2 regions of the Arthrobacter sp. K4-10C genome follow, and region 2 is predicted to be linked to the other one. Evidence: riboswitches for the same ligand, from Rfam matches in the RefSeq annotation. Region 2 holds a riboswitch; the other holds the start of a gene.
What was found. Region 2 has a riboswitch for S-adenosylmethionine ahead of AC5RUU_RS14375 (aminotransferase class V-fold PLP-dependent enzyme). Riboswitches for the same ligand answer to the same signal wherever they lie in the genome.

Region 1 (4,124 bases), on a different contig from region 2:
GTCGTGCCCGATAGGCGCCTCGATGAGGTGGACGTCCACGTCCCCTGGAAGCGCCCGGGCAAGTTCGCGTGACTGCGAGGGAAAGTAGAGCCGGTCCGAGTCAACTGCCGCAATGAAGAAACGGGCGTCGGAGCGGGCAAGTGTTTCGGCCAGCGTGCCACGACCCCGGCACACGTCGTGGCTCATGAGCGCCTCGGTGATGGCGATGTAGCTGTTGGCATCAAAACGCTTGACCAGTTTGTTGCCCTGGTGGTCCAGGTAGCTCTCTACCTGGTACCGCCCGCGGCCTGCAAGGCACTCGCCCTGCAGTGGTGATTCGGGAGCCTGGGGCGCCCGCCCGAACCTGCCTTCCAGCTCGGCGGCGGAGCGGTACGTGATATGGGCGATGCGGCGTGCGAGGGCCAGGCCGTCCTCCGGGAAGGGTCCGCCGTAATAGTCGCCGCCGTTGAAGTTGGGGTCCTGGCGGATGGCGAGGGTCTGGGCCTGCGCGAACGCGATCTGTTCCGCCGTGCTGGCGGCGCCGATGGAAATGACGGCGCAGCGCTGCACCCGTTCCGGGTAGGTGACAGCCCATTCCAGTGCGCGGGCGCCCCCCAACGAGCCGCCGAGGACCGCGTACCAGCTGCCGATTCCGAGCTGGTTTGCCAGCCGGGCCTCTGCCACGGTGCTGTCCCGCAGCGTCACCAGGGGGAAACGGGAACCCCACGGCGTTCCGTCCGGGGCGGTCGACGACGGCCCCGTGGACCCGTAGCAACCGCCCACGATGTTGATGGAGACCACGAAGAAGCGGTCCGTATCAACGGGGGCGCCGGGACCGGCCAGTTGTTCCCACCAGCCGGGCTCGTCGCTGTCGCCGCGCGTGACGTGGGTGCTGCCGGTCAGGGCGTGCTCAACCAGGATTGCGTTGCTGCCGTCCGCATTGAGCGTGCCCCAGGTTTCATAGGCGAGGGTGACGTCCGGCAGGTAACCGCCGGCTTCCAGTTCCAGTCCTCCGATGGAGGCGTAGCGGACGATTCCGTGTTCGGGAACGGTGGTACGGGTGACGGTAACCGTCATGGCAAGACCTCTTCTACGCGCTTGCCCACCGGCGGTATGACCGGCAGGCCAGGTCTTCACCCGGGGCACCCCACCGCGGAAGGAGGGTTGCCGGCCAGCAAGCCGGGGCTGTCACTGGCACTCATGACCTGGTTCGAGTGTACGAAACACCACCCGCCCCGGGCCAAGAGTGTGACTGGTTATGACTTCCCCGGCTTGCCGGCACCGGCCCGCCACCCGCCGTCGGATGGTGCTCCCGGGAGCATCCGGCTCAGGCGCCCGGCGCCTCCTTGGCGGCACGGAAGCCGGCCTCAAGGTCAGCGAGGATATCGTCGATGTGTTCCAGGCCCACTGAGAGTCGGACAAGTCCCGGGGTCACACCGGCGACCGCCTGCTGTTCCTGGGAGAGCTGGCTGTGCGTGGTGGATGCCGGGTGGATGACCAGGGAGCGGACGTCCCCGATGTTGGCCACGTGCGAGTGCAGTTCCAGGGCGTCCACGAACCGCTTACCGGCCTCAGCCCCGCCACCCAGGTTGAAGGCGACGATGGCGCCGGTCCCCCGGGGCCCGTACTTGCGGCCGCGCTCGTACCAGGGGCTGGAGGGCAGCCCTGCGTAGGCGACGGATTCGACGTCGTCACGTCCTTCCAGCCAGCGGGCAACTTCGACGGCGTTGGCCACGTGACGTTCCACGCGCAGGCTCAGGGTCTCAAGGCCCTGCGCAATCAGGAAGGCGTTGAACGGCGACACCGCCGAACCAAGGTCCCTCAGGAGCTGGACGCGGGCCTTGAGGATGTAGGACAGGTTGGCGCCCAGGGCCCCGCCCTCGCCGAGGTCGCGGCCATACACGAGGCCGTTGTAGGTGGGGTCGGGGGTGTTGAAGCCGGGGAAACGTTCCGGGTCCTTGCTGAAGTCGAACTTGCCCGAGTCGACGATGACACCTGCAATGGCTGCACCGTGGCCGCCCAGGTACTTGGTGGCCGAGTGGACCACGATGTCCGCTCCCCATTCCAGCGGCCGGATCAGGTACGGCGTGGACAGCGTGTTGTCCACGATCAGGGGCACTCCCGCCTCGTGGGCGGTGCGGGAAACGCCCTCAATGTCCAGCACGTCCTGCCGCGGGTTGGATACCACCTCGGCGAAGAAAAGCTTGGTGTTCGGCTGCACTGCCTCGCGCCAGTGGTCCAGGTTGTCCGGGTCCGCCACGAAGGTGACCGAGATGCCGAACTTCTTCAGGGTGTGGGCGAACAGGTTGTAGGTCCCGCCGTACAGGCTGGGGCTGGCAACGATGTGGTCACCGGCCTCCGCAATGTTCAGGACAGCGAACGTCTCCGCCGCCTGCCCGGAGCTGAGGAGAAGCGCGGCGAGGCCACCTTCAAGGCTGGCGATCCTCTGCTCCACGGCGTCCTGCGTGGGGTTGCCGATGCGGGTGTAGATCGGGGCAAGTTCCGCGAGGGCGAAACGGTTCGCGGCACTCTCGGCGCTTGGAAAGACGAAGGACGTGGACTGGTAGATGGGCAGTGCCCGGGCACCCGTGGCGGCATCCGGCTCCTGGCCTACGTGGATCTGGCGGGTTTCGAAGGACCATCCGTTGGACATTCAAGGCTCCTTTGACATGGGCCCGGCATGCTGGAAGCACCACGGGCCGCGCTTGCCATCCGGCCGATTGCCGGACAGCCAGGTCCTCACCCGGGGCACCCCACCGCGGATGGAGGGTTGCCGGCCAGCGAGCCGGGGCTGGTTGCTGGCACTCATGACCTGAGCCCAGTGTAGGAAGCTGTCCCGCCGTGCGGACAGGATTGTGACGAACATGGTCCCGCGGGTCCTGCCAGGTCCGGAGCTGGTATTGATGGGCTGAAATCGGAAAATCCCAGTAAGGCTACCCTTAGCTGAGAGCCCGATCACAAAGTGCCAAGATGATGGCATGCGCATGGATCACGTCTCTTACGCCTGTGAACACGATGGCCTGGCGGCCACAACCGAACGTATTTCTTCTGCCCTCGGCGTTGAGGCAGTCAAGGGCGGGGTACACCCCCGGTTCGGAACCCGGAATATGATCATCCCGCTCGCGGGCCACAAGTACCTTGAGGTCGTGGAGGTCCTGGACCACCCCGCGTCGGACAAGGCTCCGTTCGGACAGGCCGTGCGTGCCCGCTCCGCGGCGGGCGGCGGTTGGATGGGCTGGTGCGTCGAAGTGGACGACCTTGCCCCGTTCGAGGAACGCCTGGGCCGGGCTGCGGTCAACGGCAACCGCAAGTTCCCGGACGGCCGTGAACTGGTCTGGAAGCAGATCGGAATCCTGGGCCTCATTGCCGATCCCCAGGTGCCCTACATGCTGAAGTGGGAAGGCGATCCCTCGCTGCACCCGTCCAACGCCTACGAGAGCAACATCAAGATGAGCTGCCTGACCATCGCCGGCTCAGCCTCCCGGGTTACCGAGTGGCTGGGTGAGCCGGTGGAGAAGCCGCTGGAGGATGTTGCTGTCGAGTGGGTTGCCCCGCATGGTACGCCCGGCATTCTGTCGGTGACCTTTGAAACCGCCAACGGAGCTGTCACCATCTGACCGCTTCCAGACCGGGCGCAAAGGCCCTCGGAGCTTCGGCCGCCATCAGTGCGTGACAACGGCGTCACCCGCTGACGGCGGCCGAATCTGTTTGAGGGCAGTTGTCTTTCCAGGGGCAGATGCCTTCGGGGCAGTACCCGCGCGGACCTAAGCAAAGCCTTTCGTGTTTCCTCCCGGCCCGGACGCGGACCGGGCGCTTACCGATTGGGCACTGCTCCGTAGCTGGGCCGCTATCCCAGTCCCACGGCCTTGCCGAAGAGACTGAAACCGACGAAGGCCACAATGTCCAGCAGCGCGTGCGCAATCACCAGCGGCATGACGCGCTTGGTCCGGGTGTACAGCCACGCGAACACCACACCCATGACCACGTTGCCGATGAAGGGACCAAAGCCCTGGTACAGGTGGTACGTGCCGCGGAGCAGTGAACTGGCGGCAATGGACAGCGGGACGCTCCAGCCGAACTTTCCGAAGCGGTTCATCAGGTAGCCCACCACTATGACTTCCTCCACCACGGCATGCCGAAGGGCG
Region 2 (4,124 bases):
TGGACCAGGTAGGTCTCAATCAGGCGGTGGCGCCGGACCATGGCCAGGGCTAGCCGCAGGCCTGCATCGGTGAGCGTGATGGCGCTGTACGGCTTATGGTCAACAAGGCCCTGGTCCTTCAGCTTGCGGACCATTTCCGACACGGAGGAGTTGGCGACCCCCAGCCGCTGTGCCAGTTGGGAGGACGTGATGGGTTTGTCCTGCCATTCAGTGAATGAATAGATGACCTTGACGTAGTCCTCGATGGAGGAGGAGGGCGCGCTGGTCTTCACAAAACCAAGCCTACCGGGTGCCCCTGCAGCGCGGCGGAACCGGTCATGCTTTGAGTGCCCGCCAGGACAACGTCAGGTAGGGCAGCTTGATCTCCTCGTCCAAGGCGTGCCCCAGATGCTGGTGCAGGTACCAGTCAAGATTCGCGAGGACCTTGGCCCGGGTGTCCTCGCCTGAACGCAGGTAGTAGCTTCGCGATTTGGTGAGTTCGATCAGGTCGCTGGTGCTGACGTTGTCTTGCCAATGCGTCACATGGCCTTGCAGCTGCCCGAACTCCGGACCCACAAGAGGCCGGTGCTCCGGTTTATAGACGTCTCCGGCATGCATGATCCGGGAGAGCCGGTGTACCCAGGGCACGGTGGTGTCCAGCTGGTTCCAGACAAGCCCCAGCGTGCCGTGCGGGCGCAAGACGCGTGCCAGTTCGGTGCTTGCCGCCAGCGCGTCGCACCAGTGCCACGCCTGGGCAACCGTTACGACGTCGAAGGCGGACGACGGCAGGCCCGTCGCCTCAGCGCTTCCCAGGACAGCAGTGGCGTCCGGGCAGTGCACCTTCAGCTGGTCGAGCATGTCCGCAGACGGATCGACGGCGGTGACGGCCAAGCCGCGGTCCAGCAGCAATTCGGTGAACTTGCCGGTGCCCGCACCGGCATCCAGCGCGTCGCGTGCCCCCGCAGGAAGGAGCCAGTCCACAGATTCCGCAGGATAACCGGGCCGCACACGCTGGTAATGCTTGCCGCCGTGCTGGAAGCTTTTGCCCAGCTCCCGGCGCCGCCCGTGATCAAGCTTGGGGCCACCCCGAACCACGTGCGGCCTCCTTCAGTCAATGCCCTGCGGTAACTTCCGAATTTACCGCATCGCCGTGACGGGACGGATCAGCCGTCGATGCAGGGCGCGGCACCGGCGGTGCCGGGCGTGTTGGGAGCCCAGTGCGGGTACGTGCGGGTGTCATGCGCGGGAACCCAGCGGCCCTCGTCCACCACGTAGTCCCAGCCCAGCCCCTCACGGCGGAGCTTGGCGATGCCGGCCAGGAGCCGCTCCGCGTCTTCAAGACGGGAACCGACACCGAAGCTGGCACGGAGCGAGCCCGAGGGCAGGCCCAGCCGTTTCAGCAGGGGATGGGCACAGAAACGCCCGTCCCGGAGCCCCACGCCGTGCTCAGCCGACAGGTACGCTGCAACGAGGCCGGCGTCGTAGCCCTCAACGGAAAAGTTGACCACGCCAATGGTGTCTGTGTCCGCGTTGGTGTCCTTGAAGATCTGGTGGACGGTTACGCCGTCGATCTTCTGCAGGCCCTCAACCAGGAAGGAGCGGATGGCGGACTCGTGGGCGTGCCAGCGGTCCTGGTCCAGCCCGGCGATCACCTGCGTGGCGCGGGCCAGGGTGGCTGCGCCCAGGACGTTGGGGGAGCCGCCCTCGTGGCGGGCCGGGCCCGTGGCCCAGCTGACGCCGTCGAGCCTGGCTTCCTTGACGGCGCCGCCGCCGGCAAGGTGGGGGATCCCGGCGTCGAGCCAGTCCGGACGCCCCACCAGGACGCCCGTCCCGAACGGCGCGTACAGCTTGTGGCCGGAGAAGGCGATGTAGTCCACGTCGTCCGCGCTGATGTCAACGCGCCGGTGTGGCGCCAGCTGCGCCGCGTCCACCACGATGCGGGCGCCGTGCTGGTGGGCGAGCGTTGCCAGGACCCGGATCGGGAGGATCTCACCCGTGACGTTGGACGCGCCGGTGATGGCCAGCAGGCTGACGCCGCCCTGTTCCAGTTCGGTGCGCACTGCCTCAATGGTTCCCGTGATGGTGTCGGCGGCAACAATGCTCCGGTGGGGGACGCCCTGCCACGGCAGCAGGTTGGCGTGGTGCTCGATGTCGAGGTACAGGACATCGCCCGTGGGCCGGCCGTCGCTGAGGGGCAGGCACCCGGCCAGCAGGTTGAGCGAGTCCGTGGTGTTCCGGGTGAAGATGACGGAGTCGTCCGGGCGGCCGCCCACAAAGTCGCGGACAATGCTGCGGGCGTTCTCGTACACGGACGTGCTGATCTGCGATGCGTACCCGGCGCCGCGGTGGACGCTGGCGTAGAAGGGCAGGATCTCGTTGAGGTAGGCGGACACCACCGAGAGGGCCGGGGCCGACGCTCCGTAGTCGAGGTTGGCATAGCGGACGTGGCCGCCGGAAATCAGCGGCGCCTGGATTTCCGCGCCCGTGACAGCGGCCAAGGGACGGCCTGCCACGGCCCGGCGCTCATCGAATACAGAATCGGCGGTAATTGCGGCGTTGGGGGAGACGGTGGCAGTTGTCACAGAGACCTCACTTCAAAACAGGACTCCGGTATCAGTGGAATCCGCGCTTGCCGCATCCGCTCCGGACCGGCCTGGTCGTCACCCGGGGCACCCCACCGCGAATGGAGGGTTGCCGGCCAGCAAACCGGGGTTTTGCGCTGGCACTCGTGACCTGGTTAAGAGCGTAAAACATGGGGCGGCCAGGATTGAAGCCGGTGCAATTGTTAAGGCATTTGTTACGCGCGGCTGGAAAAAGCGGCGTTCCGTCGAAGAATACGACGGCGGACGCCCCTTTTCGGAGACGTTCGCCGTCGAATGTTCGGTTGAGCAGGAGCTAGAGCAGGTCGTCCAGCCCGGGGTTCAGCCGCTGCAGCACCTCGGAGTGCAGGATCGAGTTGGTGGCCAGGGCGTTTCCACCGAACGGGCCGTCTTCGCCTTCCAGCGAGGTGAAGCGCCCGCCCGCCTCCACCACGATCGGCACCAGGGCCGCCATGTCGTAGAGGTTGAGCTCCGGTTCGCAGGCGATGTCCACCGAGCCCTCCGCCACCATGCAGTAGGACCAGAAGTCACCGTAGGCGCGGGTCCGCCAGACCTCCTCGGTGAGGCCCAGGAACTCGTCCAGGTTTCCGCGTTCCTTCCAGCCGCCCAGGCTCGAGTAGGACAGGGAAGCGTCGGACAGGCTGGAAACATTGGAGACCCGGAGCCGGGTGGCGGCGGCAAGGGAACGGCCCATGTAGGCGCCCATTCCCTTGGCGGCCCACCAGCGCTTGCCCAAGGCAGGGGCACTGACCACGCCGACCACCGGCTCGCCCTCATCAACGAGGGCGATCAAGGTGGCCCAGACCGGCACGCCGCGGACAAAGTTCTTGGTCCCGTCGATGGGGTCGATGATCCACCGGCGCGAGCCGTGGCCGGTGCTGCCGAATTCCTCACCAAGTACTGCATCCCGTGGCCGGGAACGCGAGAGCTGGCCGCGGATGGCTTCTTCGGCGGCCTTGTCCGCGTCCGTGACCGGCGTCAGGTCGGGCTTGGTCTCCACGTGGAGGTCCAGTGCCTTGAAGCGGCTCATGGTCTGGTCATCCACGGAGTCGGCCAGGACATGGGCCAGGCGCAGGTCATCGTTGTAGCTCGAAGCGGGTTGGATCATGGTTCCAAACTACCGTCTGCAGGCGGTTCTGCTGGGAGATCGGCTTCGTCAGTTGACGCTGCCGAGCTCCTTTGCCTCCTGCGCTTCCTCCCGTGGATCCGCTCCGAGGAGCCGGCGCAGGGACGCCAGCCGTGCCTCGCCGGTGGGGCCGGCATGGCCGGCGGCCACCCAGGCATCCAGGCCGCAGTCCACTGCGCTTGCCGTGTGCTTGCAGCCGCGTTCACAGGCGTCGGTGCCCGGGGCGAGGTCAGGAAAGGACCGCAGGATCCGGTCCGGGTCCACGTGCGCCAGGCCGAAGGAACGGATTCCCGGGGTGTCGATGATCCAGCTGCCCGCCGGTGCGTCTGCCAGCCGCAGGGCCAGTGCCGACGACGACGTGTGCCGGCCCCTGCCCGTTACCGCGTTTACTCCGCCGGTGGCACGCTCGGCCCCGGTGA

Region 1: it holds a riboswitch for S-adenosylmethionine, as region 2 does, so the genes downstream of both, AC5RUU_RS03730 (bifunctional o-acetylhomoserine/o-acetylserine sulfhydrylase) here and AC5RUU_RS14375 (aminotransferase class V-fold PLP-dependent enzyme) in region 2, are expected to answer to the same signal.

What each region holds. Positions count from the first base shown of each region.
Region 1 is NZ_JBNHFI010000002.1:236,517-240,640, reverse strand. Features, by position in the region: gene metX (homoserine O-acetyltransferase MetX) at 1-1,056, opposite strand, end outside; SAM riboswitch class IV at 1,069-1,185, opposite strand; gene AC5RUU_RS03730 (bifunctional o-acetylhomoserine/o-acetylserine sulfhydrylase) at 1,307-2,632, opposite strand; SAM riboswitch class IV at 2,676-2,792, opposite strand; gene AC5RUU_RS03725 (VOC family protein) at 2,958-3,596, shown strand; gene AC5RUU_RS03720 (CPBP family intramembrane glutamic endopeptidase) at 3,827-4,124, opposite strand, start outside.
Region 2 is NZ_JBNHFI010000009.1:205,104-209,227, reverse strand. Features, by position in the region: gene AC5RUU_RS14385 (metal-dependent transcriptional regulator) at 1-272, opposite strand, end outside; gene AC5RUU_RS14380 (class I SAM-dependent methyltransferase) at 316-1,074, opposite strand; gene AC5RUU_RS14375 (aminotransferase class V-fold PLP-dependent enzyme) at 1,143-2,561, opposite strand; SAM riboswitch class IV at 2,600-2,713, opposite strand; gene hisN (histidinol-phosphatase) at 2,875-3,687, opposite strand; gene rsgA (ribosome small subunit-dependent GTPase A) at 3,736-4,124, opposite strand, start outside.